3 regions of the Acidovorax sp. GW821-FHT10E04 genome follow, and region 2 is predicted to be linked to each of the others. Evidence: predicted binding sites of a transcription regulator. Region 2 holds the regulator's gene; each other region holds the start of a gene.
The links. The regulator HrcA, encoded in region 2, represses chaperone genes, less so after heat shock. The targets are predictions, from matches to a motif close to TTAGCACTCNNNNNNNNNGAGTGCTAA.

Region 1: a site for HrcA is predicted at 8,047-8,073, ahead of AC07OC_RS19100 (co-chaperone GroES). Genes of this name have one in related genera too.
Region 3: a site for HrcA is predicted at 7,611-7,637, ahead of rpoH (RNA polymerase sigma factor RpoH). Genes of this name have one in related genera too.

Annotation. Positions count from the first base shown of each region.
Region 1 covers NZ_JBWKMT010000006.1:21,272-31,804, reverse strand. Annotated here, with positions in the region: gene AC07OC_RS19135 (IPTL-CTERM sorting domain-containing protein) at 1-1,716, opposite strand, end outside; gene AC07OC_RS19130 (hypothetical protein) at 2,038-2,238, opposite strand; gene AC07OC_RS19125 (fumarylacetoacetate hydrolase family protein) at 2,243-3,265, opposite strand; gene AC07OC_RS19120 (cyclase family protein) at 3,262-4,095, opposite strand; gene AC07OC_RS19115 (tripartite tricarboxylate transporter substrate-binding protein) at 4,130-5,122, opposite strand; gene AC07OC_RS19110 (TetR/AcrR family transcriptional regulator) at 5,292-6,041, shown strand; gene AC07OC_RS19105 (porin) at 6,340-7,524, shown strand; gene AC07OC_RS19100 (co-chaperone GroES) at 8,163-8,453, shown strand; gene groL (chaperonin GroEL) at 8,551-10,203, shown strand; gene AC07OC_RS19090 (TonB-dependent siderophore receptor) at 10,486-10,533, opposite strand, start outside.
Region 2 covers NZ_JBWKMT010000006.1:260,899-271,431, forward strand. Annotated here, with positions in the region: gene AC07OC_RS20255 (rolling circle replication-associated protein) at 1-462, shown strand, start outside; gene AC07OC_RS20260 (recombinase family protein) at 686-1,276, shown strand; gene hrcA (heat-inducible transcriptional repressor HrcA) at 1,286-2,290, shown strand; tRNA gene AC07OC_RS20270 (tRNA-Ile) at 2,342-2,418, shown strand; tRNA gene AC07OC_RS20275 (tRNA-Arg) at 2,625-2,701, shown strand; gene greB (transcription elongation factor GreB) at 2,781-3,338, shown strand; gene AC07OC_RS20285 (RelA/SpoT family protein) at 3,406-5,685, opposite strand; gene rpoZ (DNA-directed RNA polymerase subunit omega) at 5,782-5,985, opposite strand; gene gmk (guanylate kinase) at 6,001-6,621, opposite strand; gene AC07OC_RS20300 (YicC/YloC family endoribonuclease) at 6,658-7,560, opposite strand; gene AC07OC_RS20305 (serine/threonine protein kinase) at 7,651-8,667, shown strand; gene AC07OC_RS20310 (PP2C family protein-serine/threonine phosphatase) at 8,750-9,652, shown strand; gene rph (ribonuclease PH) at 9,774-10,508, shown strand.
Region 3 covers NZ_JBWKMT010000005.1:480,566-491,098, reverse strand. Annotated here, with positions in the region: gene AC07OC_RS18510 (glycosyltransferase) at 1-56, shown strand, start outside; gene AC07OC_RS18505 (hypothetical protein) at 133-561, shown strand; gene AC07OC_RS18500 (UbiA family prenyltransferase) at 544-1,419, opposite strand; gene AC07OC_RS18495 (hypothetical protein) at 1,473-4,547, opposite strand; gene AC07OC_RS18490 (glycosyltransferase) at 4,924-5,979, shown strand; gene AC07OC_RS18485 (hypothetical protein) at 5,979-6,584, shown strand; gene AC07OC_RS18480 (class I SAM-dependent methyltransferase) at 6,673-7,365, shown strand; gene rpoH (RNA polymerase sigma factor RpoH) at 7,668-8,609, shown strand; gene AC07OC_RS18470 (Bug family tripartite tricarboxylate transporter substrate binding protein) at 8,724-9,746, shown strand; gene AC07OC_RS18465 (Crp/Fnr family transcriptional regulator) at 9,872-10,533, shown strand, end outside.

The DNA of each region.
Region 1 (10,533 bases), 240 kb from region 2:
CAGCGCGCCCGTGGCGGTCCAGGTGTCTGATTGGGGGTCGTAGATCTCCGCGAGGGCGGTGCGGCCACCGTTGGTGAACCCGCCCGCCACCAGCACGCGCCCATCGGGCAGCATCACGCTGCTGCCAAAGTAGTGCCGGACCGAGAGCATCGGCGCGCGCAATGCCCAGGTGTCGGTCGCGGGGTCGTAGAGCTCCACGGTGTTGCTGGATGGGCCTGTCCCGTTGGCCCCGCCGACCACCAGTACCTTGCCCGACGCCAGCAGCGCGGCGCCCCCGCCTCTGTGTGCGGCGTTCATGGGGCCGGTGGCCGTCCAGGTGTTGGTGTTCTCGTCGTAGCGCTCGGCGCTGGCACCTGTGCCGCTGGCCACCAGCAACTGGCCGGACGCCAGCAAGGTCAGGGTGGGCATTTCGCGGCTGGTGAGGTGGTTGGCGGCAGGGCTCCAGCTGTTGCCCACGGGGTCATACAGCCGTGCGGAGGTCGACAAACTGGTAATCGCCAACACCTTGCCTGACGGCAGCAGCGAGGCCCGCGTGACGCTGCCCCCCATGCCCATGCTGCCCGCCGCGCTCCACGCGCCGCTGGCGGGGGTGTAGACCTCCGTGCTGGCCAGAAGCGGGCCGGCGCCGGCGCCAGCCACGGCGAGCACCGTGCCATCGGGCAGCACCGTGGCCGTGTGGTAGAGGCGCGGGCTGGCCAGCGCGGGGGCCGCAGTCCAGCTGTTGGTGCCGGGGTTGAACAACTCGGCGCTGCCGAGCAGCCCATGGATCAAGTTGGAGCCTGCCGCGACCAGCACCGTGCCGTCGGGCAGCAGGCTGGCCGTGTGGCTGAAGCGCCCCGTGGTCAGCGGGCTGACGGCGGTCCAGGTGCCGGCACCGGGGTCGTACAGCTCGGCCTGGGCCAGGGCCAGGGCCAGGCTGTCGGCTCCGCCCACCACAAGGACCTGGCCGCTGGGCAGCAAGGTGGCCGTGTGGTCATAGCGCGCGGTGGCCAGCGTATTGCCGACGGTGGTCCAGATGCCCAGGGCGGGGTCGTAGAGTTCGGCGCTATTCAAAGCGGCGCTGCCATTGGCCGTGCCCCCTGCGACGAGCACCTTGCCATCGGGCAGCAAGGTGGCCGTATGTTCAAAACGCGGCTGGGCCAGGGCGCCGGTGTCGGACCAGGCGCCCAAGCCGCCGTTCGCGGCGGGGTCGAAGAGCTCCGCCGGGCTGGTGGCTGGGCCGGGGGGCCATCCCCCCGCCACGAGTACCTTGCCATTGGCCAACAGCGTGGCGGTGGCTTCGCGGCGGGCATGGCCCAGGGCGCCAGCGGCGGCCCAGGTGCCAGTGGCGGGGTCATACAGCTCGGCACTGGCCAGGACAGCGCCATCCATGCCCCCCGCCACCAGCACCTTGCCGCTGGGCAGCAACGTGGCGGTGTGGCCTTGGCGCGCCGCAGCCATGGCGCCCGTGGCCGCCCAGGCGCCGGTGGCAGGGTCGTACAGTTCGGCGCTGGCGGTGCGCGCGTTGCCTGCCACTTGCCCACCGGCCACCAGCACCTTGCCATTGGGCAGCACGGTGGTGCTATGGTCGCTGCGCGCGGCAGCCAGGCTGGCACCGCTGGCCCAGCCCACAGCCTGCGCCTGCGCGGCGCCCGCCTGGAGCAGCAGCCAGCCCCCCAGCAGCCAGGCCAGACACAAGGCGGCACGATGGCGCGCGGACAGCAGGTTTCTTGGCATGTTTTGACCTCCGGCGCTTATCCATTCAGCGCAAGCAGCTATTGTTTTGATAGTTCTTCAGCCATGCGCCTGCGCACAGGCGAGTGGTGCGCGCGATGCTGCCATCGCGCCGGGCCGTTGTCTGTCCTCAGAACTGATGACATCACACAGCTCACCACAATATGGGCGCGGCGCCCCGTCATGTGCATGATCACAGTCGTCACGAACCCGGGAGGGCAGTCAACGAGGTGCAAGCCACGGGAAGGCAACCAAGGAAAAGACAGAGGACAACCTTCGGTTCACGACGGCGCATGGTTCCTCTGGGTCGACACGCGCCGGTGCTCACACACCAAACCGGTCACTCGCACCGGTATCCCCGTCGGCAACGATCGAACGCCCGGTCTCGGCGGAGCAGTGGCCGTCGGTGCGGCTGCCCGTCGATTGACCGCTCAATACGAAGCCGTCGCTCAGGTTGTCGACGCGAATGACTTGGTACAGCCTCATGCCGTCGGCAATTGCTCTTGCCGAGAACGATTGGCGCACTGGTCTACCTAACCAATACAGCAGAGCTCTTTTGGGGACTCTCGTGAAAGGCCATGACAACCACTTGGTCCAACGCACCAAAAGGCCCCTCCGCCCCCTCGGGGTGAAGCGCTGTGATGCGTACCCGCTCCCTAAAGCGGAGGAAAGAGGTGTGCGGCGTCCCTTCAGCTAGGACCTCAACCATGCGGCGTTCGGCAATGCAGGACGAACCAACGTTGACATCTGTGTTGGACACAGTGCCCGAGCCGATGATGGTGCCGGCCGATAACTTGCGCGTGCGCGCCGCATGAGCAATCAACTGGCCAAAGTGAAAATGCATTTCACCGCCATGTGGGTGACCAAACCATTCGCCGTTGCGCTGCGTCTGCAGCCGCAGGTGCACGCGGCCGCCCTGCCACGCGGGGCCCAGTGCATCGGGCGTGACGGCGATAGGGGCAAACGCGGTGGAGGGCTTGGCCTGCAGAAAGCCGAAGCCGCTTTTGGCCTCGCGCGGGCCGAAGGCACGCAGGCTCCAGTCGTTGATGAGCACGATGAGGCGCACATGCTGCAGCGCCTCTTCAGCAGTGACGCCCATGGGGGTTTCGCTGAGCACCACGCCAAACTCGCCCTCGAAGTCGATCTGGTCGGCTTCGGACGGCAGGGCCACATCGTCGTGCGGGCCCAGAAAGTCGTCGGCTGCGCCCTGGTACATGAGCGGAATGGTCTCGAAGTCCGCCACCGGCGGCACCTTGAAGGCGCGCTCCATGAGATGGCCGTGGTTCAAGAACGCTGAACCATCGAGCCACTGCCAGGTGCGCGGCAGCGGCGCCAAACACTGGCGTGCATCGAAAGGCATGGTTCCCAGGGCGGCAGGCGCGTTCACGGTGCGGGCCAGGTCGTGCAACGCGGGTTCCACCCCACTCCAGCGTTCCAGCGCATCAAGCAGCGTGGGGGCCACGGGGCAGGCGTCGATGCAGCGGCGCGCGTCGTCCGACACGACCACCAGGCGACCATCGCGCTGGCCGTTTCGCAGGGTGGCGAGTTTCATGGCGTCACCCCGGCCGCAGGCTGCAGCGGCAGCACCGGGTCGAAGATGGCAACAGCCCGCGTCCATCCTGCCGAGGCGCCGCGCACCTTGACAGGAAAGCACGAGATGTAGAAGCCGCTAGCAGGCAGCGCCTCCAGGTTGTGCAGTTTTTCGAGGTGGCAGTAGCCAATGTCGCGCCCGGCCTTGTGGCCCTCCCAGATCAGCGATGCGTCGCCGCTTTCTGCATAGCGCTGCGCGGTGTAGGCAAAGGGGGCGTCCCAGCTCCAGGCGTCGGTGCCAGTCAGGCGCACGCCGCGCTCCAGCAGGTACATGGTGGCCTCGTAGCCCATGCCGCAGCCCGCCCGCGTGTAGCCGGGCGTGCCGTAGGCGCTGCCCGCGCGGGTGTTGACCACCACGATCTGCAACGGTTGCACCGTGTGGCCGATGCGGGCGAGTTCGGCCTCTACATCGGCGGCCTGCACCACGTAGCCGTCAGGCAGGTGGCGAAAGTCCAGTTTCACGCCGGGCTGAAAGCACCAGTTCAGATCCACCTCGTCGATGGACAGCGCGCGCTGGCCGCCGTCCATGGTGGACGCGAAGTGGTACGGCGCGTCCAGGTGGGTGCCGTTGTGGGTGTTGAGCTGCACATCCTCCACCGCCCACGACTCGCCGTCAGGCAGGTCTTCCTTCTGAAGACCCGGGAAGAACTGCGCCAGGTCCGCAAAGCTCATCTGGTGATCGATGTAATTGATGCGCGGGCCCAGGCCTGGGGGGTCGGAGACAACATCGTTTTCAAGGTGCATCGAGATATCGACGATGCGGCGCGCAGGTGTGGCGAGCGTGGTGGTCATGGCGGGGTCGGGTGGAAAGGTCGAAACAAGGCGATCAGGATTCGGCCGTGAAGCCGGTCTGCTTGATGAGGCCGCGCCACTGGTCGGCATCGGCCTTGAGCATCTGCGCCAGTTGGGCTGCGGTCGAAGACCGGACCTCCAGGCCGTACTGCTTGCCATAGTCCACGACCTCTGGGTGAACCAGCGCGCTTTGTAGCGCTTGCGACGCGCGCTTGACGGTATCGGCAGACGCCTTGCCGGGCAGGAAGAAGCCATACCACTCGCTGACCTTGAGGGGGTAACCCAGCTCCGTCAGCGTAGGCACCTGCGGCAGAAACGGCGAGCGCTTGGCACCTGCAATGGCCAGCACGCGCAATTTGCCGCCCTTGCTGTGCTGCAGGTAGTCGCCAATGGGCCCCCAGAACGCGGGGATCTGCCCGCCCAGCAGGTCTTGCATGCCGGGCACCGTGCCCCGGTAGGCGATGTGGCGCATGTCGATCTTGCTGAACTGGCCCAGCAGCACGCCCACCATGTGCGGCATGGAGCCTGCGCCGGGGCTGCCGTAGTTGGCGTTGTTGGGGTTGGCCTGCAGCCACGCAAGAAAGTCGGCCAGCGTTCGCACACTGTCAGGCACGCCGGGGCCCACCGCCAGGCCGTGGTCGAACATGGCGCCCAACGACACGGGCGCCACGTCATCGAGCGTGTAGCGCAGCTTGGGGTAGGTGTAGGGGTAGATGGACAGCATGGACGACGGGGTGATGAGCAGGCTGGTGCCGTCGGCCGGGCTGTCGCGCAGGTTGAGGATGCCGATCTGCCCGCCTGCGCCGGGCTTGTTGTCCACCATCACGGCACCGGCGTACTGTCCTCGCATGCGGTCACCCACCCGGCGGGCCAGCGCGTCGGCCGTGCCCCCGGCGGGAAATCCCGAGATGATGCGCGCCATGTCGGGCATGGCGTCCTTGCCGGCCTGCGCCCAGGCAGCGGGAGCAACGCCCAGGGTGGGCAACAGGGCGGCAGAGAGCTGGGTGAAGCGGCGGCGGGTGATCATGTTGTCTGTCTCCGGTAGGTATGGGTGGGTATGCAGCACAAGCCCCGCAAGCCCTGTGCGACAGGGCCTGCAGCGGGCGGCATGAAAAAATTATACGAACGTACAAACGCAGAATCACCAGGGTTTGTACGAGTGTTCAATGAATTTATACAAACGTATAAACCAGCCTATGCCCAAATCCACCCCCTCCAAAAAAGCAGCGGCTGCAGCGCACACAGCCTTGGCGGCCAAAGCACCACTACCGGCGCGCAAGCGCGCTGCCGCCCCCAGCGCCACTAGCGAAGAAGCGCTGGCCCCCAACCGCCAGGCCAACATCCTGCAGGCGGCCGAGCGGCTGTTTGCCACGCGCGGCTTTCACGGCGTCTCGATCCGCGACATTGCCGACGAGGCTGGCGTGCCGCTGGCACTGGTGGGCTATTACTACGGCCCCAAACTGTCGCTGTACCACGCCATCTTCCGCGCGCATGCGGGCTACATCGACGTGCGGCTCAAGTCGCTGGCCGATGCCCAGCAGAAGGCACCGCCCGGCCAGTTGCTGGAAGAGATCGTGAAAGCCTTTGTGCTGCCCGTGCTGGAAGTGGCCAGCCAGCCCGCAGGCCACCACTTTCTGCGCCTTTTGTCACGCGGCATGAACGACCACCTGGAAGAAGACGAGCCCATCATCCGCGAGCTGTTCGACCCGCTGGCCCATGCGTTCATCGACGCCATTGCAGCCGCCCTGCCCCAGGCCACGCGCAGCCAGGCCGCGTGGTGCTACCAGTTTGCGCTGGGCGCGCTGCTGCACCACGTGAACGACCAGCGCATCGAGCGCCTTTCGTACGGCCAGAACCAGCCCGGCGACGAGGCCACGGCTGGGCCGCTGCTGGTGCGTTTTATTGCGCAAGGCATGCGCGGCGCCTGTGAAGGCGCAGTGCACTGACGCCGAACCGCTGACACCCCGCCCCGATCACCAGCACTGCCGCGCGAGCGCCGCATGCCAGGCACAGCCACGCCCATTTTTATGGCCTCTGCCCACCGCTACCCCAGGTGGCTGGGGCCCTGCGCTGCCGCCCCACCCACGGCGTCGGCACGCCAGACCGGCGCACCCTAGCCGCCACGACCCGAGCGCACATAACGCGCTGACACCTTTCCCCCGTTGAACTGCCTCTTCGGAACAGCCCTGGCTGCGCCGTGGGCCGGTTCGCCCTTCGCTTGCCCCCTACCCATCGAAAGACACCATGAAACCTCGCACATCCCCCACGCCCCACCCCTCCCACCCTGGGGCCCGTCAGCCCTGGGCGCGCAGCCTGGGCACCGCAGCAGTCCTGTCTGCCGCCACGCTCGCCGCGCAGGCCCAACCCGCATCAGGCCCCGGCCTGCAGCTGTATGGTCTGGTCGATGCCGTTGTGGGCCGCTTTGCGGGTCCCGCTGCCGGCATCAATGCGCAGGACCGCGCCGTGACCAAGCTCGACGGTGGCGGCATGTCCACCAGCCACTGGGGCGTGCGCGGCACCGAAGACCTGGGCGGCGGGCTGTCGGCACAGTTTGAGCTATCGTCCTTTGTGCGCAACGACTCGGGCGCCACCGGCCGCAGCGACGCCTTGCCTGCGCCCGTGAACGTGGCGGCCGACCCCGTGTTCTCGCGCGCCGCCTGGGTGGGCGTGTCGCACCGCGACTGGGGCCGGGTGCGGCTGGGCAATGTCACGTCGTTGCTGTTCCTGAGCTCCATCACCTCCAACGCGTTCGGCGACTCCACCGTGCTCGGGCCGCTGAACCTGGTCACCTTCATCGGCAGCCCGCTCACAGGTGGCACGGCATGGGCCAACTCGGTGGTGTATGACAGCCCCAACGTCGCGGGCTTCAATGCCTCGGTGGCGCACGCCATCTCCGAAGGCCAAGGCGGCGGCAACAGCGCTGCGCGCCTGGCCTACGCCAAGGGCCCCTGGGCCGCATCGCTGGCGTGGCAGAGCGTGAAGAAGAACCCCGGCACTTTTGCCGACGGCACCTCACCCAACGACACACGCGCCTGGCAGCTGGCCGCGTCGTACGACTTCGAGGTGGTCAAGCTGTTTGCCCACCTGGGCCGCATCGACAACCGGGGCACGGCCGCTGCACCGCTCAACGTGGCATACCGCGTGTGGGATGTGAGCGCTGCCGTGCCCGTGGGCGCGGGCCGCGTGCTGGCGGGCTACGCGGTGCGCCGCACCAGCGACACCGTGGGCCCCGTGCCCGCCACGGTGGCGGGCGGCAATGTGGAGCGCAAGGTGTTCACCCTGGGGTATGACTACTTCCTGTCCAAGCGCACGGACCTGTATGCCATGGTGATGCGCGACAGCACCCAGACCCGCACGCTGCCTGCACCGCCCTCGGTGATCAGCGCACAGGGCACCAGCTTTGCAGTGGGGGTGCGCCACCGGTTCTGAGCGCACTTCACAACGGTTGTCTCCAAGTTTCAGGGCGCCTTCGGGTGCCCTTTTTTTCAGCGACAAGCGCGTTCACAGCATGCAACTTGAAGCATCTGCTAGCACAGAAAGATCTTGATAGCACGTTCCGGCCCGAGCCCGCTAATACTTGCGAGGACGAACGCAAACGACGGCTGTGCAGCGTTTGCTGTCGTTCGCAAAGCCTATTCCGAACGTCCGCTGTCGGCCAAGAAGCGGGCCTCCTGGACTGACAAAACCACTTCGCCCACCGAATCGGAGCGCAGCAGGTCTTTGGCTCTCAGCTCTGCGAGGATGAGACTGGGCAGTTATGACAGCATTTCCTCTGGCTGGGCTCGTATCCAGGCCTTCACTTTGTCCGGAGGCAGCGAAGAGTCAGTGATGAGGCCCGCAATTGCGGATGCGGTGATTCGGGACAGCCCGAACTCTACGAGCGACCTGCCGGTCTTCGTTGACAGCCGAAATGTGCGCGGCGTCTTGAAACCGCCACAAATGCCCGTATCATTAGCACTCACCACAGACGAGTGCTAACACCGCACCGCCTGCCGGAAATTTCGCAGCGCCTGGTCCCCCGGGTGCTGGTAAGTCAGCTTTTTTTCACTGAAAACAGGAGCAATGCAATGAACCTTCGCCCTCTGCACGATCGCGTGATCGTCAAGCGTATCGAAAGCGAAACCACGACCGCCTCCGGCATCGTGATCCCTGACAACGCCGCTGAAAAGCCCGATCAAGGTGAAGTGCTGGCCGTTGGCCCCGGCAAGAAGAACGACAAGGGCGAACTGATCGCCCTGAACGTGAAGGTCGGCGACCGCGTTCTGTTCGGCAAGTACTCGGGCCAGACCGTCAAGGTCAAGGGCGACGAACTGCTGGTCATGAAGGAAGACGACCTGTTCGCAGTCGTCGAGAAGTAATCCTTTCTCCTTCGGTTTACTCACTTTTTCATAGCTGCCAGCGCTTTACCAATAAGCGCTAGAAGCATTTTTGATTCAAATCTTGTAGGAGCCAAACATGGCAGCAAAAGACGTAGTTTTCGGCGGCGAAGCCCGCGCACGCATGGTTGAAGGCGTGAACATCCTGGCCAACGCGGTCAAGGTGACCCTGGGCCCCAAGGGCCGCAACGTGGTGCTGGAGCGCTCGTTCGGCGCCCCTACCGTGACCAAGGACGGTGTGTCCGTGGCCAAGGAAATCGAACTCAAGGACAAGCTGCAGAACATGGGCGCCCAGCTCGTGAAGGAAGTGGCCTCCAAGACCAGCGACAACGCTGGTGACGGCACCACCACCGCGACCGTGCTGGCACAAGCCATCGTGCGCGAAGGTTTCAAGTACGTGGCCGCTGGGATCAACCCGATGGACCTCAAGCGCGGTATCGACAAGGCCGTGACGGCCCTGGTCGCCGAGCTGAAGAAGGCTTCCAAGCCCACGACCACCTCCAAGGAAATCGCCCAGGTGGGCTCGATCTCCGCCAACTCCGACGAAACCATCGGCAAGCTGATCGCTGACGCCATGGACAAGGTCGGCAAGGAAGGCGTGATCACCGTGGAAGACGGCAAGTCCCTCGACTCCGAACTGGACGTCGTGGAAGGCATGCAATTCGACCGCGGCTACCTGTCGCCCTACTTCATCAACAACCCAGAAAAGCAATCCGCCATTCTGGACAACCCCTTCGTGCTGCTGTTCGACAAGAAGATCAGCAACATCCGCGACCTGCTGCCCACGCTGGAGCAAGTGGCCAAGGCCGGCCGTCCGCTGCTGATCATTGCCGAAGAAGTCGAAGGCGAAGCCCTGGCTACCTTGGTCGTGAACACGATCCGCGGCATCCTGAAGGTCGTGGCTGTGAAGGCACCTGGCTTCGGCGACCGCCGCAAGGCCATGCTGGAAGACATCGCCATCCTGACGGGCGGCAAGGTCATCGCTGAAGAAGTGGGCCTGACCCTCGAGAAGGTGACCCTGGCCGACCTGGGCCAGGCCAAGCGCATCGAAGTGGGCAAGGAAAACACCATCATCATCGACGGCGCCGGTGCTGCGGGTGACATCGAAGCCCGCGTCAAGCAAGTGCGCGTGCAGATCGAGGAAGCCACGTCCGACTACGACCGCGAAAAGCTGCAAGAACGCGTGGCCAAGCTGGCTGGCGGCGTGGCCGTGATCAAGGTCGGCGCTGCCACCGAAGTCGAAATGAAGGAAAAGAAGGCCCGCGTGGAAGACGCGCTGCACGCAACGCGCGCAGCTGTGGAAGAAGGCGTTGTGGCCGGTGGTGGCGTGGCCCTGCTGCGTGCCAAGCAAGCCGTGGGTGACTCGATCAAGGGTGACAACGCTGACCAGGAAGCCGGTATCAAGCTGGTGCTCAAGGCCATCGAAGCGCCCCTGCGCGAAATCGTGAACAACGCCGGCGGCGAAGCCTCGGTGGTGGTGAACGCTGTGTTGGCCGGCAAGGGCAACTACGGCTTCAACGCTTCGAACGACACGTACGGCGACATGCTCGAGCTGGGCATTCTGGACCCCACGAAGGTCACCCGCACGGCCCTGCAGAACGCTGCCTCCGTGGCGTCGCTGCTGCTGACGACCGAAGCCATGGTTGCAGAAGCACCCAAGGACGAGGCCGGTGCCGGCGGCGGCATGCCCGACATGGGCGGCATGGGTGGCATGGGCGGCATGGGCATGTAATGGCCGGCCGCTCCGGGTGGAACCCAGGTTCTGCCCGGTAGCCCACAAAAAACCCCGCAGGTCGCAAGACCTGCGGGGTTTTTTACTTGGACCACGTGAAGCACGTCGTGGCACGGGCCGCTCTTTCGACATTTGTATCGCGATTCACTGCACCGCGCCAACCCAGAGCAAAGGGCCCGGCCTTCGCATGGGCACTGTCCCGTGCCAGTGCCGCCGTGCAAGGGCCGCCCCGCCGCATGGGCGGCGTCCCCCTCGGGGAAGACGCGAAGCGGCTCAGGGGGGTTAAAACCTATACGTCGCGCTCAGCACCACGTTGCGGCGCGTGGCCCA
Region 2 (10,533 bases):
GAACAAAAGCGCGGTGCGTGGCATGTGCACATGGCAACGGTGAAGCTGCCTTCTAGCCTCAAGGCAAGCAACGGCGTTTTGGTGAAGTCCTTCAACGTCCTGCGGGCCATCTGGAGGTCAGTCACAAAGGAGCATGGCGGTAATGTCGATGTATCGGCCCGCAAACGGCATAGCCAGCGCTCTGCGGCACGCATTGCGGCCTACCTCTCAAAGTACATCACAAAGGCTTTCGAGGATGGGGAGAAGTGGTCGAACCGCTGGACCAAATTCGGCGATGTGACTTTGCCCGCGCCCATTGATCTGGGTGAGTTCGAGAGCATCGGTGATGCCATGAAAAACGCAGCGCTGTGCTACCTCTCGGGTCGTGTGGACACCATGCACATGAGCCGGTGGGGGGACTGGTTCTATTTCGCGTTTGAGGGCGGTCCAGACAGTGGGGGGCACCATGACCCTGTCTGCTGAAAAACAGAGTGCCGTTACCGGTAACACCTCTGCCGTACGTGTGGCTGACCATCGGTCCCGCCATGTGCGTCTGGATGTGTCCGTAAATTTACCGATTGGTAAAACACTGGACGATTTAGCCTGTCAGTACGGCTGTAGTAAAGCGGTCGTGGTGCGGTCCCTTTTGAGGTTTGCGCTTACAAACCGGGACTGGCGTTCGCAAGGTCTTATCTGGGGGGATTGAATGGCTTTAATCGGTTATGCGCGTGTGTCCACGCAGGATCAGGATACGGCTCTGCAGCGCGATGCTTTGTCGCTGCATGGGGTTCAACGTGTTTACGTTGAGTCTGGGTCTGGAGTAGGGCCCCGGCCCCAGTTGCAAGTTGCTCTCGGTTCTCTGGGCAGGGGTGATACGCTGGTCGTTTGGAAGCTGGATCGTGTGGCCCGTAGTTTGTCTGACTTGCTGGCGATTCAGTCTAGGCTTAGGGCTGGAGGAGCCATGATTCGGAGTCTCACTGAGCCTCTGGACACTACAAGTCCCTTCGGTGAGTTTACGTTTCAGGTTTTGGGCGCTGACGCACAGCTTGAGCGGTCCATGATCCGCGAACGTGTGATGGCTGGTCAGGCTGCCGCTCGTGCTCGGGGTAAGAGCTGGGGTAGGGCGCGTAGCATCAGCGATGCCGATGTGCTGTCCATCGTTGACATGTGGCGTTCAGGCGTCTATACGCAGGGGGAACTGGCCTCGATCTGGGGTGTTTCCGTCGCGTGTTTACGCGACACAATCCATAGATTCGAGGGCCGTGGCCGATGGGCTTCTCGTTCGTTACACCATTAAAATCATTCCATGCTCGATGACCGTGCCAAGTTGTTGCTCAAAGCGCTGGTCGAGCGCTATATCGCCGATGGCCAGCCCGTTGGATCGAGGACCTTGTCGCGCGCGTCGGGGCTCGATCTCTCGCCAGCCACCATCCGCAATGTCATGGCGGATCTGGAGGAACTGGGGCTGATTGCAAGCCCCCACACTTCGGCAGGCCGCATTCCCACGGCACGTGGCTACCGGCTCTTTGTAGACACCATGCTGACGGTGCAAAGGGATCCGCTGACACCTCCACAGCTTGCGCCGGAGCAGCCCCAGAAGGTGATTGCGAACGCGGCGCAGTTGTTGTCAAACCTCTCGCAGTTCGTCGGGGTGGTCATGGCGCCACGGCGCACTTCGGTATTTCGCCACATCGAATTCCTGAGGCTTTCCGAGCGCCGGTTTCTGGTCATCATCGTTTCTCCCGAGGGGGACGTTCAGAACCGCGTCATCTTCACCGAGGCGGACTACTCGCAATCGCAGCTCATTGAAGCCTCCAACTTCCTCAACGCGCACTACGCGGGGCTCGCGATGGAGCAGGTGCGCGAGCGCCTGAAGTCCGAAGTGGATGTGCTGCGCGGCGAGATCGCCTCCCTCATGCAGGCGGCCGTCAACGTGGGTTCCGAGGCCCTGTCGGAGGCGCAGGACGAGGTTGTTATTTCGGGCGAGCGCAACCTGCTGGCTGTCAGCGATTTTTCCAGCGACATGGGAAACCTGCGGCGGGCCTTCGATCTGTTCGAGCAAAAGACCCAGATACTGCGGTTGCTGGATATCTCCAGCCAGGCGGAAGGTGTGCGTATCTACATCGGCGGCGAAAGCCATGTGGTGCCATTTGAAGAGCTGTCCATTGTCAGTTCGCCGTACGAAGTGGACGGCAAGGTCGTGGGCACGCTGGGTGTGATCGGCCCTACGCGCATGCCCTATGACCGGATGATCCAGATCGTGGACATCACGTCCAAGCTCGTGTCCAACGCACTCAGCCATCGCAAGTAAAGCCCCTACAATACGGCGCTTGCCCCGTTGTATGGCGCTGGAGCATGGCTTGGGGCGTTAGCTCAGTTGGTTAGAGCAGAGGACTCATAATCCTTTGGTCGTTGGTTCAAGTCCAACACGCCCTACCACCCGTCGCTTGCACGGGCGATCATCGCGATTGCAGCCATTTTTCTTGTCGCAGTGCACTCCTTTTCTCTTTGGAGTCTCTGGAGTGCATTACAATCCTGGCTTGCGTTGAATTGAGTGTCTGATTGAGCTTGCCTTCAAGGCAGGAACAAGCAGAAAAATCTGATTTCAAGGGTCGCCAAGAAATCATGCTATAATTCAAAGCTTAGCGGCTGTAGCTCAGCTGGATAGAGTACTTGGCTACGAACCAAGGGGTCGTGGGTTCGATTCCTGCCAGCCGCACCAATGTTTAAAGCCTGCAATCGAAAGATTGCAGGCTTTTTCATTTGTCCAGAGCGCTTTGCGCTGATCGGGAGATGTGGCTATGAGCAAGGCTTTTACCAAAGAAACCGACGGTGGCGACGAAGATGAATTGGCGCTGCCTCCGCTGCCTGCGGGTGGCAAGAACTACATCACTCCCGCTGGCTATGCCCGCCTGCGGGATGAGCTGCTTGACCTGATCGACAACGAGCGTCCCAAGATCGTGGACGTCGTGCATTGGGCCGCCAGCAACGGCGATCGCTCCGAAAACGGCGACTACCTGTATGGCAAGAAGCGTTTGCGCGAAATCGACCGGCGCATCCGGTTCCTGACCCAGCGGCTGGAAATTGCTGAAGTGGTGGACCCCAGCCTTCACGCTGGAAGTGACCAGGTGTTTTTCGGGGCCACGGTGACCTATGTGGATGATGAGGCCGTGGAGCGCACCATCACCATCATGGGCATCGATGAGGCGGACAGCCACGAGTCGCAGGTGAGCTGGATTTCTCCGGTCGCCCGCGCATTGCTCAAGGCCCGTGTCGGTGATGAGGTGCAACTGCCCACGCCGGGCGGTGTCCGCAATCTGGAGGTGGTGGAGGTGAGATACCCGCCGCGAGCCGGGTAGCAGCCAACCGCGCAGCAACGCAGCCGAAGCCGAGTGGCTGGTGGGGCCTCCAGGCCAGCTGGATTTCCTACGCCTGTGGCGTGATCCTGGCGGCGCGAATGACTGCCTGGGTGCGGCGCAGGTTTTTCAGCGCCAGTTCCAGGTGTGCCTGGTCGCGCACGGCAACGATAAACCGCAGGTCGGTGGTGTCGAGCGCGGCCTCGTCATCCATGTCGACATGGGTGATATCCGCTTCTGAATTTGCCAGTTCCGCGGCCACGCGGGCCAGGACACCCTTGCCGTTGGTGACGGTGACCACGACCCCTGTTTCAAACATGCGGGTGGGCTCGTCGGACCAATCCACCGCGATGAAGCGTTCGCTGTCCTTGTGCTGCAGGCGCTTGGCCACCGTGCAGTGCACGTTGTGGACGACCAGCCCTTCGCCCCGGCCGAGATAGCCGACGATGCTGTCGCCGGGCACGGGCCTGCAGCAGGTGGCGTATTGCACCGACGCGTTTTCGCTGCCGTCGAGCGTGACGGCCCCCTGGGACAGCGTTTCATGCGAGGTATAGCGCTCGCGGGTCATGAGCAGCGCGTCGGGGCGGTGGCCATGCTCGGACATCAGCACCATGAGCCGTTTTGCGACGATGCTGGCGATGCGCTTGCCAAGGCCCAGGTCCGTCATCAGTTCGCTGCGGGTGCGGTTGCCGGTGAAGCGCAGCAGCTTCTCCCACATCGGCTGGGTTTCCGCGTCCAGCGGTGGCAGTTGTTCAAGGCCTTCGGCGCGGATGGCCTGTGTCAGCAGCTTTTCCCCCAGCCCTTCCGATTCGGTCTGCGCCAGGGTTTTCAGATAGTGCCGGATCTTGGAGCGCGCCCGGCCGGTGCGCACAAAGCCCAGCCAGGCCGGATTGGGGGTGGAGACGGGCGCGGTGATGATTTCCACCACGTCGCCGTTCTTGAGCTCGGTGCGCAGCGGCACCTGCTCGTTGTTGATCTTGGCGGCGGTGGTGCGGTCGCCCACGTTGCTGTGGATGGCGTAGGCAAAGTCCACCACCGTCGCGCCGCGGGGCAGGGCCATGATCTGGCTCTTGGGGGTGAACACGTACACGGCGTCGGGGAACAGGTCCACCTTCACGTGGTCCCAGAACTCGGCGGCATCGCGGGTTTCGTTCTGGATGTCGAGCAGCGATTGCAGCCATTTGGTGCCCAGGCGTTCGGCAGACGTGCCGTCGCCATCCTGTGCCTTGTACAGCCAATGCGCCGCCACGCCGGCCTCGGCGATCACGTGCATTTCGTCCGTGCGCATCTGGAACTCGATGTTCACGCCCGAAGGGCCGACAAGGGTGGTGTGCAGCGACTGGTAGCCGTTGAGCTTGGCGATCGCAATGTGGTCCTTGAACTTGCCGGGCACGGGCTTGTACATCTGGTGCAGCACGCCCAATGCGGTGTAGCAGTCCGTTACCGTGGGCACGATCACCCGGAAGCCGTAGATGTCCGTGACCTGGGCAAAGCTCAGGTGCTTGAGGTCCATCTTCTGGTAGATGGCGTACAAGGTCTTTTCCCGGCCGGCCAGGCGAACCTTCATGCCGATTTTCGAGAAGGCGGTATCCACCTCGGCCTGCACCTTCTGCACCAGGTCGCGCCGGCGGTTGCGCGATTTGTTGACGGCCTTGGACAGCGTGGCATACCGCCACGGATGCAGATGCCGGAATGCCAGGTCCTGCAATTCACGGTAGGTCTGGTTGAGCCCCAGGCGGTGGGCGATGGGGGCGTAGATCTCCAGCGTTTCGGATGAGATGCGGCCCCATTTGCTGCGCGGCATGTCGGACAGCGTGCGCATGTTGTGGGTGCGGTCCGCCAGCTTGATCAGGATGACCCGCACGTCGCGCGCCATCGCCAGCAGCATCTTGCGGAAGGACTCCGCCTGGTTTTCCTCGCGGGTGTTGAACTGCAGCTTGTCGAGCTTGGTCAGGCCGTCCACCAGCTCGGCCACGGGGGCCCCAAAGCGGTCGATCAGGTCGGCCTTGGTGACGCCGCAATCTTCCATGGCATCGTGGAGCAGGGCCGCCATCAGCGCCTGTGCATCGAGCTTCCAGGTGGCGCACTGGGCCGCCACGGCGATGGGGTGGGTGATGTAGGGCTCGCCGCTGTTGCGCAACTGGCCCAGATGGGCCTCGTCCGCGAACCGGTAGGCCTGGCGCACCTGCTCGATGCTGCCGGCGTCCAGGTAGTCCAGGCTGTCCGTCAGCGCGGCAAAGCTGGCCGCAGCGGCATTGGCGGCCGCTGCGGCTGCCGAAAGGGTGCCCGCCGTTGGCGATTCGCCAAACCGGGGCTGCGTTGCAGAAGGTGAGTTGAGCACCGCGTTCATGCCTTAAATGTAGCGCGGGAGCGCATCAGACGACTTCTGGGCAAAAAAAAGCACCGCTGCCGCGGTGCTCTTTAGGGACTTCGCCCGGGAAAATGCTCAACCAGGAACCTTCTTGAGCATTTCCAGGCCAACCTTGCCTTCGGCGATTTCGCGCAAGGCAGTCACGGCGGGCTTGTTGCGGCTTTCGATGCGGGGGGCGTGGCCTTGGCTCAGCATGCGGGCACGGTACGTGGCGGCCAACACGAGCTGGAAGCGGTTGGGGATCTTTTCCAGACAGTCTTCTACGGTGATGCGTGCCATCGGTTTACTCCGGATTCAGGTGATATTGAGCGACTGGAAGGTGTCAGCACGGGCGCGGCGCTGGGCGGCGTACTTGAGTCGCTGGGCGTGAACTACGGCTTTCAGGTCGAAAAGCGCGCGCTCAAACAACTCATTGATTATAACGAAGTCGAATTTGCTGACTTGCGCCATCTCGATGGCCGCGTTCTTGAGGCGGACTTCGATGACATCGGGAGAGTCTTCGCCCCGCCGTTCCAGGCGCGAGCGCAGTTCTTCCCAGCTGGGAGGCAGGATGAACACCAGGATGGCGTTGGCAAATGCCTGCTTGATCTGCAGGGCGCCCTGGAAATCGATCTCCAGGATCACGTCCGAGCCCTGGGCAATCCGCTCCTCGATGGCTTTCTTGGAGGTGCCGTAGCGGTTGCCGTGCACATGCGCCCACTCCACGAAGGCATTGCCCTCCACCATGGCGTCGAATTCGGACTGCGAGGCGAAGTAATAGTCGCGGCCGTGTTTTTCCTGGCCGCGTGGCGCGCGGGTGGTGTGGGAGATGGACAGGTGGACGTGGGAGTCCAGCTCCAGCAGGGCCTTGACGAGGCTGGATTTGCCAGCCCCGCTGGGGGCTGCAACTACGATGAGATTTCCGGGGTAGTCCATAGTTGATGTGCGCTGCGCGCTATCAAAAAATGAGTATTACTCGATATTTTGCACTTGCTCGCGCATCTGCTCGATCAGCACTTTCATGTCCACGCTGATGCGTGTGAGGTCAAGCGCGGCAGACTTGGAGCCCAGCGTATTGGCCTCGCGGTGCAGTTCCTGGATCAGGAAGTCCAGCCGCTTGCCCACTTCGCCGCCCTTCTTGAGCAGGCGTTCGATTTCGTCCAGGTGGGAGTCCAGCCGGGTGATTTCCTCGGCCACGTCGATACGGATGGCAAAGGCGGTGGCTTCTGTCAGGGCGCGGTCGCGGGCGGCCTCGGGCAGGGTGGCGCCATCGGTCAGGGCCATGGCCTCCTTCCAGCGCTCCATGAAGCGCAGCCGCTGCTGCTCGACCAACAGGGGCACCATGGGGACGGCCTGTTCCGCCAGGGCGCGCAGCTGCTTGACCCTGTCCAGAAGCATGGTGGCCAGGCGCTTGCCCTCCCGCTCGCGGGCGGCCATGAGCGCGGTCAGCGCTTCTTCCGCGAGGGCGGGCACGGCTTCGCTCCAGTCCTCGGAGCCCGACGGGGCGTTGGCGCACAGGCGCAGGGCATCGGCCACCGTGAGGGGGGCGGCAGTGGGCAGCCATGCCTTGACGGAGTCTTGCAGCGAGTTGAGCCGCTGCAGCAGCCGCGCGGGCGGATCCTGCAGGGTGTTGCTTTCCTCGTTCTCCAGGGCGGCCCGGACCTCGACCTTGCCCCGCTTGAGCCGGGCGGTCAGCAGGCTGCGCAGCGCGGGCTCCATGGCGCGCAGTTCATCGGGCAGGCGGAACGACAGGTCCAGGAAGCGGCTGTTGACCGACCGGATTTCCAGCCCCAGCCTGCGCGATTGGGACGCGCGGGCCTCGGTTTCTGCGCCAGTGGCGGACGCGCCGTGCTGTGCGCTGGCGTATCCGGTCATGCTGTAAACTGGCATTGGACTTTTTGATGGTTGCTTGCGATCCGGCGATTATCCGGGTTCCGCTCTACCCCCGAGTCATCTTCGCAAAATATGTCAAAAATCAAGCCGGCTCCCTTGCCGCCCGACACCGCCATTGGTGGATACCGCGTGGTTCGCAGGGTGTCCTCCGGGGGCTTTGGCGTGGTCTACCTCGCCACGGACAGCGAAGGACAGCAGGTCGCCATCAAGGAATACCTTCCGTCGTCCCTGGCGACGCGCGCGCCTGGCGAATTGCTGCCCAAGGTGCCGTCCGAGAAACTCTCGCTCTACCGCCTGGGGCTCAAGAGCTTTTTTGAAGAAGGGCGCTCGCTGGCCCAGATCTCGCACGCCTCCGTGGTGAGCGTGCTCAATTTCTTTCGCGAGAACGAAACCGTCTACATGGTGATGAACTACCTGGAGGGCGCGACCCTGCAGGACTTCATCATCACCGCGCGTGACCTCAAGACGCAGAAGGTGTTCCGCGAGTCGACCATCCGCTCTCTGTTCGACGAGGTGCTGCGCGGCCTGCGCATCGTGCACCAGCACAAGATGCTGCACCTCGACATCAAGCCGGCCAACATCTTCATCACCGACGACAACAAGGCCGTGATGATCGACTTCGGCGCCGCGCGCGAGGTGCTGTCCAAGGAGGGCAACTTCATCCGCCCCATGTACACGCCCGGCTTTGCCGCGCCCGAGATGTACCGGCGCGACTCGTCCATGGGCCCGTGGACCGACATCTATGCCATCGGTGCCTGCATCTACGCCTGCATGCAGGGCTTTCCTCCCAACGAGGCGCCCCAGCGCATCGAAAAAGACCGCCTGTCGCTGGCGCTGACCAAACTGCGCGGCGTGTACTCCGACAACCTCATCGAGGTGGTGGAGTGGTGCATGGCGCTGGACCCGCTGTCGCGCCCGCAGTCGGTGTTCGCGCTGCAAAAAGAGCTCAGCCGCGAGGGCGAGCGCCGCTACACCAAGCTCACGGTGGCCGAGAAGATGCGCCTGCAACTGGACACCCTGGTGTCCGACACCAAGAAGAACGTGCAAAAGGTGGGTGAAGCCACCGGTATCGGAGCCAAACCCAAATGAAAACGACCCACGCGAAGCGGGTTGGGGCGGGGCGCCTGTTCATTAACGATGCCGTGGTGCATCCTTGTTTGCGTGGGTCACTATGAAGTTCTCGGTTTTCCAGATCAGCCGCCGTGGCGGCCGCGAGAAGAACGAAGACCGCATGGGCTATTGCTACACGCGCGAATCGGGCCTGTTCGTGCTGGCCGACGGCATGGGCGGCCACCCCGAAGGTGAAGTGGCCGCGCAGATCGCGCTGCAGACCATCTCGGCGCTGTTCCAGCGCCAGGCCAAGCCCCAGCTCAAGGACGTGCAGGAATTTCTTTCGGGCGCACTGCTGGCCGCGCACCACCAGATCCTGCGCTATGCCACCGACAAGGGCATGCTCGACACGCCCCGCACCACGCTGGTGGCGGCCGTGCTGCAGGCTGGCACGGCCACCTGGATCCACTGCGGCGATTCGCGCCTGTACATGGTGCGCGACGGCGACCTGCTCACCCGCACGCGCGACCATTCGTACATGGAGCTGCGCAATTCGCCCCCGCCGGGGCTCGAGCGCATCAACCGCAATGTGCTGTTCACCTGCCTGGGCTCGCCGACCAAACCCATCTACGACATCACGGGCCCGGTGTACCTGGAGCAGGGCGACCGCATCCTGCTGTGCTCGGACGGCCTGTGGGGCACGCTCAGCGACGAGGAAATCGCCAAGCAGCTCGCCCGCAATGCGGTGTCGCACGCGGTGCCCGAGCTGGTGGAGGATGCCCTGCGCAAGGCGGGCGACAGCAGCGACAACGTCACGGTGGTGGCGATGGAATGGGAAACCCCCGACGCGTTCGAGTCCACCCAGGGCGTCTCGACAGACAGCATCAGCGACGACGTGTTTGCGTCCACCATCCAGGCGGGCCCGCTCGACGGGCTGGTGGATGACCTGGACGACGCCGCCATTGAGCGGTCCATCGCCGAAATCAACGAAGCCATACGCCGCTCTGCCGCCCGCAAGGCGTGAGTTCCCGGCCGGCCAGGCGCCGATGGATCTGGCGGCCTGAGTTTTTGGGGCGCGGGAGTGTGTCCCTGCACGCAGGTCCTTCACTCCTCCGCCTTGTGTTTTTTTACGAGCCACCCACACCATGACACCCTTTGTCCGTACCGGCGGCCGCGCCGCCGACCAGTTGCGCACCGTGCGCATCACCCGCCACTACACCATGCATGCCGAGGGCTCGGTGCTCATCGAATTTGGCAACACCAAGGTGCTGTGCACCGCGTCGGTGGAGGAGCGGGTGCCGCCCCACAAGCGGGGCAGCGGAGAAGGCTGGGTGACGGCCGAGTACGGCATGCTGCCGCGCGCCACCCACACCCGCAACGACCGCGAGGCCGCGCGGGGCAAGCAAAATGGCCGCACGCAGGAGATCCAGCGTCTCATCGGCCGCTCGCTGCGCGCCGTGTTCGACCTGAAGCTGCTGGGAGAGCGCACTCTCCAGCTCGACTGCGACGTGATCCAGGCCGACGGCGGCACGCGCACCGCGGCCATCACCGGCGCCTGGGTGGCGGCGCAGGACGCGGTCAACCAGCTGCTTGCCAGCGGCAAGATCGCCCAGTCGCCGCTGGTGCAGCCCGTGGCCGCCATTTCGGTGGGCATGGTTCAGGGCACGCCGCTGCTCGACCTGGAGTACGTCGAAGACGTGGACTGCGACACCGACATGAACATCGTGATGACCGGCGCTGGCCATTTCGTGGAAGTGCAGGGCACGGCCGAGGGCGTGGCCTTTACCCGCGCGGAGATGGACCAGCTGCTGGCGCTGGCGGAAAAGGGCATTGCAGAGCTGGTGCAGCTGCAGCAGCGGTCGCTTCTGGAAACCCCATGACAGGAATACTCATTTATTGATAGCT
Region 3 (10,533 bases), on a different contig from region 2:
CGCAACGGCTGCGCAGCCGAATTGCCGAAGTACTCGCACTGCAGTGCACCAAATAGCGTGCGCTGAATGCAAACGCCGCCCCGCGTCGCAACGACACATCTCAGCCTATAGCAATTCGAAGCAGGACACGTGATGGATGAACTAGCAAAAAACACATGCGCCGAATCTGCATGCATGGCGAACGCCCCGCAGACCTCCGGGGTCGCGGCACGCTCCATTCCGTCCGGTAAAAATTCTGCCCACATGGAGCAGGCGCCTCTGCGCGCCTCAGCTTTGGAGCATCGCCGGATTGAACTAGACCTGATCGACACACGCGAGGAATGCAGACGGCTCGCGCGCGCTGGCGCCGAAATGCACGACGAGATTCTGGCACTCAATCGCGCCCTGCTGGCGGCAAGGCAACAGGTTCAGATCCTGCTGGTGAATCAGCGAGAGCTGGAGCAATTGCGCGCGACACGGCACTCCCTGCAAGCTCAAGTGGACGCGCTTGTGCGGTCTGGCTCCTGGCGCATTACCAAGCCGATACGCATGATCTACAGCCTGCTATCCAGCCACTCCTGACACCCTGCCGTGAACATAAGGCAGCGCAAAGGTTCCCAAGAGCACCAAGCCAATCACGGCAAAGTTGAACCGGTAGTGCCGCTGCAGATGCAGCAAAGGATGGGGTGCGAGCCGTGACTGAAACACCTGCCACGTCTTGAGACCATGCAACAGATAAGCCGCCAATGACAGACTCAGCAACAGTGGATGCTGCTCCATGGCGGCCCAGACTGCGACAAGCCCATAGGCAGCACTAAACAGCACGAAGGCCGCGATGGAGGTGGCATTTTTTCCGAACGCCACCGCGTTGGTCAAAATACCATTTGCTGCATCCGCGTCATGTCCGCGCACTTCATGCATCAGGTGGCCAGCCGCAAACACGACACCGAAATAGCACGCAAAAACAAGGCTCTGAGGGTTCAGTTCGCCAATCGCCAGATAGCCCAGCAAGAAATGCAGGATGCCACCGGCCAGATGCAGCAGCGAACTGGCAATGGGGATGCCTTTGAGGTGCCACCGGGGTGAAGAGTAGAACGTGCTGGTCAGCAGCATGCCGCCGGCGACCCACAACGAATGCAATCCAAGATACGCCGAGAATGCCAACCCCAGAACCGCCCACAGTTGCGCCATGCACCACATTGCCCGCCTGGATATGCCGAGCGACAAGAAGGTACGCGTACTTCGATTCGGATCCTGGAGGTCACCGTCAATACCCGCCCAGTCGTTGAGCACGATGATGTGCGCCACGAGGCAGGCGCTCGCACACACCAATGCCACCAGCGTGCACAGCGTATCGGTCCCGGAACGTTGGACACTGCGATCAAGCGCAAACACAAATCCCATCAAAGGCGTGCCTTGAAGCACTGCGACTTCGTCCATCCGCACGCACTGCAGCCATCGGAACCAGGCAGGTGTCCGCATCCCACACCCCATCAATGAGAGGAAGCAACGTTCTTGCGCGCCTGCTCGTTGGCGGCGAACAAACGAAGCCACAGCGCAAGCCCCAGCTCTGGAGACCAGTAGTAGCGGCTGACGGTCGCCGTGAGATCATTGTGGAAATACAGTACCGGTGATTGCCACACGCGCTCAAATCCCTTGGCCGCGATTGTCCGCAGGAGCTTGTCGTTGTCCTTGAGCCGGCTCCGACCCGGCCTCGCCTCCGTCAGGTGGATGCCTTCAATGACCTTCAACCAGAGCTGCTGATCCGGATCCTGCACGGCGAGTAATGACTCTGGCAACTTCAACGGGCAGCCCATGGCCTGCAGGGCAGGCAACCGCCACATCACCGCGGCAGGTGCGCGTTGGTAATAGACCCACAGTGACGGATCCTGGGAGTGCGACTGCAAGACTTCACACAGTTTCCGCGCCGCCAGGGAATCGACTTGGTACAACCACATCAGGACATGGATCTGAATACCTATGTCCGCAGGATTGGGGTTCTTGCCCGGATCGATGCACTCGTAGCGATCCTGGGCGGCCAGCCAAGTACGGTAAAGACCCTCTGAAGTCTTGAATGCCTCCAGCGTCGCACGGGCCTTTTCCTGCAACTTGCCGTCCAGCGCGGGGGCAAGGCGCCAGACCAGCGCCGTGTCGTCAGCATCGGGAGTGATTCTGCAGCCCAATACACCATGCGAAGGAAGATCGGGACGGCCGTGGTAACGCACAAGACCGGTCTCCTCGATCTGTTCGGAAAGAAAGCGTTTGGCCTTGTCCAGCGTGCCAGACAATTTCAGGCTGGAACTTACGGGGCCCAGAAGGTCGACGATCGCCGCAGTCGAAAATACGTTCAGCTCCGAATGGGGCTGCCGGAAATGCACCTCGCTGGTGTAGTCAGTCAGCCAATACCCCCCACTATCCTGTTGGTATTCGAGCGTCGAGGTGGCGAACTTTGCCATCTCGGAGATGGACATTTCATCGGACCACCGGGGAGGCGCTGCAGCGGGTTCAACCGAAAAGACTTTGGAGACGAGACGCTGGGGGGCTGACGCCGGGCTTTTGGACGGCAACACCACGGAGATTCTGTGTTCGCCTGCTGACAGGCCGCGCACCGCAATGCTCGCCCTCCATCCACTGGCAGCGGTGACGCCCAGGACCTTCTCAACGTCCGGGCGTCTGAAGAAAGAGCTGATACCCGCCTCTCGCCGGTCATCCAGCCAGAGCTCAAGATTTCCCGGGACCTTGTTCCCCGAGGATATCCAGCCGACCACGTCGAGACCCCGGTTCGGGTGAACGCGAATCGCATCAATGGCCCCTCGCCACGGGACCTCCATCAAAGCCGCGGCGTGAGCAGCGGGAACCGGCAGTTCGAATGCCTGGAGGATCCAGGGCATTGCCTGGGGGTTCGAGCGGACCAGCGCACTGAATACAGGCCGACTGGAGGTCAAAAGCGCGGCCGGAAAAGATATCTTCCAGGTTCCGGTATTCCGGGCGCCCACATCTTCGTCTTGGCGGTACCCAAAATCGGACGTGCCACCGGACACTCGCACCCCGTCGATCAGCAGGTGCACATCGAAAGGCTGGCGGCTTCCGAAAAGAGCCCATCCTTCCACCGTGGCGAGTCCCTCGGGAGAAATGTTCAATCGGTCGATTGATCCGGACAACCCAGGAAACAGATCATTGAAAAACTTGGGGCGGGTCAACCACGGAGAATGTTCGGTCATCCACGCGGCACGTTCGGATATCGCCACCCGCTGGCTGGCATCCTGCGGAGGATGGGCACTGAGGTATTCCGAGTGGGCGCTGCCGGTGTACCCAAAGGCCCCGATTGCCGAACTGGCGACGGCAAACAGGCCGAGCGCCACAAACACTCTCCGCGCATTGACCCCCAAACCCTCGACGACAGGGGGCAACATCCAAAACAGGATCGGCAGCAGATCGGTCAGAAACCGGGGGCCCCAGCTGACACCGGAACTCCAGTTCACCGCGGCATAGAAAACAACTTGCAGCACAACCACTCCCGCCAGCAACAGCGACAGCAAACGCAAAGACGGTTGACGGGCCTGATGAAGGAAGCCAGGCAGAGCAAAAAGCAGGAACGGAGAGAATACGAACAACCCCTGCACCGGGCTGAACAAAAGTCCACCCACGCCCTTGAGGGTATTCAGCAGAGAGATGTCAAGTTTTTGCCCTTGCAGGGCCAAGCCATAGCCGCCGATCCAATTACCTACCACCCCCAAGTTGTAGGCCAACGTTGCCACCACGGGAACGACAGCACCCACGACAAAGAATTTGAAATTTCCCCGATCTTTGAGAAGCGCATGGATTGCAAAGCCTGCAGCAAGAATGGCATCGGGTTGCCTGTTGCAAGCCAACAGGGCACACAGCAGGCCCGTCACGGCTGCGCACGAACGCGTGCGTCGTGGCAAGACGGATAGCCACAGCAACCCGATCACCAGCAACTGGCCGATGCCATGCATCCACAATGCCTGGCTGCTGATGACCCACGTGGATGTACCCCATCCAAACAACAGTGCCAGCCAAGCGGCCGTCTTGGTGTCGGATTGCCGCCGAAGCAGCAAGAACATCAAGGCGACACTGATACTGGCGATGAGCGAGGCGGCAAGCTTTTCCATGATGCGGCCTACGCGCTCTACGCGCTGCACCGCCCAATCGGTGGCATTCAGGTACAGGACCGCAGGTAGATAAAGCGGCGCGGCCAGTACGGGCGTTACCGGAGGATACATCGAGACCAGGTGGCCATCAGCGGTCCTGAGCATCCACCAAGCCTCACCGATCTGGCCTGGCTTCTGTGGAGGACGAAGACCTTGGGCCACATGCAGCGCAACGGGATCAAGGGTCAAGGTGCCATGCTTCCAGATCGACAGCGGCAAGTACCGGGCTGCGTAAGTGTCTGCGGCTCCGATCGTTCGCAAGTTGATGTTGAATATCAGCAAGCCGGCGCAAAAAAGCAGCAACGCCACCACCCCATCTCTGCCCAAGCGCAACCAAAGGCCAGGCTTGGGGGGCGTTCGCTCAAAAGTTGCCAAATGGCGCATATCTAGGTTCATCGTCTTGTCAGAAACGCATTGGCGTGCATGGCTTCGCCCCGAGGAGTGGCCCGCACTGACAGCATCAATCCCGGCGGACACCAGGCAAGCCTCGTGAAAATCAGGGCACCACGACATGCCAACGGGACGTAGACGCTTGGGCAAGCGACTTCAGTGTAACAATCTGCAGCGTGCATAACGGGAAAATGGGCTCCCATGCCGGTGGCTGAACGTTGCAATCATCATGATGAGCGCACTCGAACTGCTATTTTTCGACGATCGGTCCCCATGAAAAAAAGGAGCCGAAGGAGATCCTAATTACCGGTGCAAAAATGGCTCTCGCTCGTACACAACTGTATGGAAATGCCGCTCGTTTTTCTCCGTCGAGCCTGCTCGTATGTCTGAACTGTGTCCCAATCTCGTTGTCCTCATGCCCGTCTATGAAGACCGGGAAGCATGTTCGCTCCTGTTGCAGCACTTGGACGAGCATGTTCACAGCCCGTATTCTGTAGTGATCGTGGACGACGGGTCCCGCCGCTATCCGTTTGAATTCGAGCGGGGGGTGCATTCCCACATGGATGGACATCTATTGCGTCTGCACGACAATTTCGGCCATCAAATAGCCATTTCGGTGGGTTTGCGGTTCATAGCAGAGCATATACACGATGATCAATTGGTGGTGATCATGGACTCTGACGGAGAAGATCTGCCCGAAGCCATCGAGAGGTTGATTGCAGGGCTAGAAGACGCGTCTGATGTCGCCGTCGCGTCAAGGGGCAGCCGCAACGAAGGAAGGCTCTTCCGACTTCTTTATGTGGGCTACAAAGTCCTTTTCCTCTGTTTGACAGGCAGGCGCATGAACTTCGGCAACTTCATGCTGCTGCGCGGATCCGCTGTCAAACGGCTCTGCACCATGCCCACGCTGGCGAGGCACATTGCCGCAACAGTGCTCGTGTCGGAGCTGCGGGTACAACGCATCCGCGTGGATCGTGGACACAGATACGCGGGCCGCTCCAAGATGAATCTCCCGCGACTGGTGCAGCATGGCATTGCCTCGTTCTCGGTCTTTGCAATCGTGGCAAGGCGCCGACTCGCCGTGGCCACGGCTGTATTCGGGGGGCTGGCGATAGGATGCGGCCTAGCCTTCGGCACGTTCATCGTCGGACTGGATCAAGGAAACTTCTCGCTAGGGGTTGCAACGGCGACCGCAATCTTCATTGCAGCATGTGCGGCTGCCGCGTCGTTAAATATTGCCTCACATCTGGCAAAACACCACGGGCCTTTAAAGGCTCTCATCCAATTCGAAAAATCGTCCAAGATACCGGTCGAGACAATTGACGATATCCCCCCGGTGTTCCACCAACAGGAATACGGTCTCCCCCAATCGATGGCCGATCCAGGTTCAATTGCCAAAGGTACCCAGCCTTCTTTTCCGCAGCAACTCCCAGTCTGATGCGTCGATTCATTCTGTCAATGTCGGGGGTTTTACTGTATATAGTGATCGCAGTGATTACTTATTGGCTTTACATTCACTCGATCAAAGTTGATGTCGTGCTATATGCCGCAATCTGGGCTTGTTGCTTGGCCCTTCTGGTTTATGCCGCAATTATATTGGCACTACCATTTTCCAGCCAATTCAGCTCACTCGAGAAGGCACAGAATATTTCAATCTGCGCACTGATAGGCTATGCAATGGCCTTGACATTCCCAACAGTCATTGATCGCTCACTGTCATTTTATATTCTTGAAAAACTCCAACAGCGTGGTGGTGGCATTCAACATCAACACCTGGATTTGGTTTTTCGTGAAGAGTATTTTCGCGAGCACCGCCTGATGGATGTTCGGATTACCGAGCAAATGCAGTCTGGCACCGTTTTTATTGATGAAACAAATTGCCTACGGCTCACTTCACGCGGGGAACACCTGGCAAGCTTCAGTCGTTTTTTTCGCTCTAATTTTCTTCCCCCGCAGAGGCTTATTTCCGGAACCTACTCAAAGGACCTCATCGATCCTTTTGCGCACAAGACCGCAATACCCCGCTATCTTTGTGAGAAATGAATTGAGCAGACAAGCTTCAAACAAGCACATGACCGAAAATTTTTACCTAATTAATCTGGTGACTTGTGGCATTTTACGGGAGTAAATTTTGAATATTGAAAAAGCGAAGCAACTGGTCGCTTCTGTGAAGCACTGGCATCATGCTTTTGAAATCTATCCAGGTCTTTTCACACCTGGAACCTATGATCCACGTTTTCTGCTCAATGACATTTCCTTCCCCCCAGATCTTCGAGGTCAGCGGGTACTTGACATCGGCCCTTCAGACGGATTTTTCTCTCTCGCAGCTCACAGACTGGGTGCTGAAGTTGTCGCCATTGACTATCGGAGCAAAGATGCCCATGGATTTGGAGTGATGGAAGAAATCTCGGGGCGAGATTTCCAATACCACCGTGCCAATGTCTATGACCTTAATGTCAAAGAGCTAGGGACATTTGATCACGTACTTTTTCTCGGTGTCCTGTACCATTTACCAGATATGGTGAAGGCACTTGGAATTGTTCGATCCCTTTGCCACGGGGTGATGTACCTCGAAAGCCATGCGGCGAATGATCTACCCACGAACGAAGCCCAGGCTCGCTATTACCGCAGCAATACCCTTGCGGCAGATATCACCAATTTTTGGTCGCCCAATCCCGCATGCATACATGATATGGCGTTTGATAGCGCCTTTGATCTCGTCTCTCATAGAACATGGAGCGACCGTTACTTCGGCCGTTTCACGATCAATGAGGAACCGGTGCGCAAACGAAAGCTCCAACTGGGCTACGGGCTGCTCCAATAGTCTCGACCGCTCGCCGAAGTCATCCGCACATCCACCTCATGAAAGACCAAAAAGGTTGTTCACCTTCACCTGCTCCTCAGTACGGGCAGGCGCGGGTTTTGGCGGTCCTTGACATTCCTGGACTGGGTTCATCGCAAGCCCAGGGGGATTGACGCCACCATTACTGTCGATGTGACAGAAATCGGCAACCACGACCGTCGAGAAAGGTGCCTCCCACCCCGAACAACCGGAGGGGAACTCCGGGCTTAGCACTCACTCATAGAGAGTGCTAACATCATGGCTTAGAGGAAAGGATTCCCGGAATGAACATTCAATCTGGAACCGCGACGACGACTTTGGCGCCCACCAACCCCTGGGCGCTGGTGCCCCCGCTGGGCAATCTGGATGCCTACATTTCCGCTGTCAACCGCCTGCCGCTGCTCACCCACGAAGAAGAGCAGACGTACGCACGCCAGCTCAAGGACCACAACGACCTGGACGCCGCCGGACGGCTGGTGATGTCGCACCTGCGCCTCGTGGTGTCGATTGCGCGCCAGTACCTGGGCTACGGCCTGCCGCATGGCGACCTGATCCAGGAAGGCAACGTCGGCCTGATGAAGGCCGTGAAGCGTTTCGACCCCGACCAGGGCGTGCGCCTCGTGAGCTATGCCATGCACTGGATCAAGGCCGAGATCCACGAATACATCCTGAAGAACTGGCGCATGGTCAAGGTCGCGACGACCAAGGCCCAGCGCAAGCTGTTCTTCAACCTGCGCTCGATGAAGCAGGGTTTCAAGGCCGATGCTTCCGCCGCGGATGCCGCGACGCACCGGGACACGCTGTCCGAGCAGGAAATCGACACCGTGGCCGCGCAGCTCAACGTGAAGCGTGAAGAAGTCATCGAGATGGAAACCCGCATGTCCGGTGGTGACGTGCTGCTCGACCCTGCACCTTCGGACGATGGCGAACAGGCGTTTGGCCCCATTGCCTTCCTAGCCGATGCCTCGCATGAGCCCACCGCCATGATCGAATCACGCCAGCGCGATGCGCTCGCCACCGATGGCATCGCCACGGCGCTGGACAGCCTGGACGCGCGCAGCCGCCGCATCGTGGAAGAGCGCTGGCTCAAGGTCAACGACGACGGCACGGGCGGCATGACGCTGCATGAACTGGCCGCGGTCTATGGCGTGAGCGCCGAGCGCATCCGCCAGATCGAGGTGGCCGCCATGAAGAAGATGAAGAAGGCGCTGGCCGAGTACGCCTGAATGCCCGCGGGGGCGCGTTAATATCCCGCTTCTGCAGAAGTTGCCTCGAGGGGCCCCAGTTCTGGGGCCCCTTGTCGTTATGGCCCCGAACTTTTTTTGGAGGAGACCCACCCCATGTCACGCCCCGTTTCCCGCCGCGCATCGCTGCTGATCGCCCTGGCCGCCGCATCCCCCTGGGCACTCGCCCAGAACACCGCCAGGCCTTCGGCCCCCGCCGCGGCCGCGCAGGCCTGGCCGAACAAGCCGCTGAAGATCATCGTGGGCTTTCCGGCCGGCACCTCGCCCGACCTCACCGCGCGCGCTTTCTCGGAACCCCTGTCCAAGGCCCTGGGCCAGCCGGTGATCGTGGAAAACAAGGTGGGGGCAGGCGGCAACATCGGCGCCGACGCGGTGGCCAAGGCGCGTGATGACCACACCATCGGCCTGATGATCAACGGCAACATGACCATCGCCAAGATGATCAACCCTGCCGTGCCCTACGATCCGCTCAAGGACCTGGCGCCGCTCAGCCTCATCGGCACGTCGCCCCTGGTGCTGACCGCGCCCGTCACGCAGCCGGGCGTACCCGCCAACAGCGACGCGCGCGACTTCTTCGTGGCGGCGCGCAACGGCGGCGACAAATGGAGCTATGGCACACCAGGCGTGGGCACCGTGGGCCACATCGGCACCGAGCTGCTGAAGTCGCGCAGCAACATCAACCCCGTGCACGTCCCGTATCCGGGCTACCCGCAAGTCGCCAATGCCATGCTGGGCGGCCAGCTGCAGATGGCGCTGCTGCCCCCGGCGCTCGCCCAGGCCCAGGTGCGCGCCGGCAAGCTGCGCGCCATCGGCGTCACCTCGGCGGGCCGCAGCCCGCTGGCACCCGACATCCCGAGCCTGTCGGAAGCCGGTATCCGGGGCTTCAACCTGGAAATCTGGAATGCGTTTGCCGCGCCGGCCACGATGCCCAAGCCACTGCAGGCCAAGCTGGCCGCCGTGATCAGCGAGATCGCCCGCAGCGAAGACATGCGCAACAAGCTCTTTCAGCAGGGATGGCAGGTGGCAGGCACCTCGCCCGAGGGGCTGGCCAACCGCATCAAGGCCGACACCAGCCTGCTGGGCGGCGTGATTGCGATGCGCGGGATCAAGGCGGAGTAGAGTCCCACAGGCCATCGGCGGGCGGCATACATTTTGTTGCAGCGCGCCATGAACCCGGGTAAGGTCCATGGATCCTGCCCGGGTTTTTTGTTCCGGGCCCTGCCGCCCCGGAACCCCACGCCCGCATGCCCCATCGCCGTACCACCCCATCCCTGCCTTCCGGTGGCGGGTGCTGCCTCTGCGCAGGACAGCAGCAGTGCCTGCTGGGCCGGCAAGACGAAAAACGGCGCGCTGGCTGGAAGCCCCTTCTGGTGGAGCGTCCGGTGCGCAAGGGCGAGCTGCTGTTGCGGCAGGGGCAATCGGGGCAGAAGACGTTCAAGATCGTCAAGACCGGCATCGTCGTGGTGCTGTGCAGCGGCGAGGACGGCGTGGAGCGGCCGATCGGCCTGTTCGGCGCCGGGCAGCCCCTGGGCTCGACGGCGCTCGTGCAGGAACCGGCCGCCGTGTCCTGCCGGGCGCTGACCGCGGGGCGCATCTGCGAGGTGCCCGTGGAAGCGGTCCTCCAGCAGGGGCTGCTGGATTCCGAGTTGCTGCGGGGGCTTGCGCAAAGCTACGCCCACACGAACGCCCGCCTGGCCGACTGGGCACGCATCGCCCGCATCCGTGGGGTGACGGGGCAGCTGGCGGCCACCCTGCTCCAGCTGGCCAACCTGCAGCGCAGCTCCCTGGTGCGGCTGCCCAGCCACCAGGTGCTGGCCGATCTTCTCTCCACCACCCGGGAAACCATTGCGCGCACGCTGCGCCAGCTCGCGCTGCGCCATGGGCTGGTGCGCCGCGACCGCTGGCA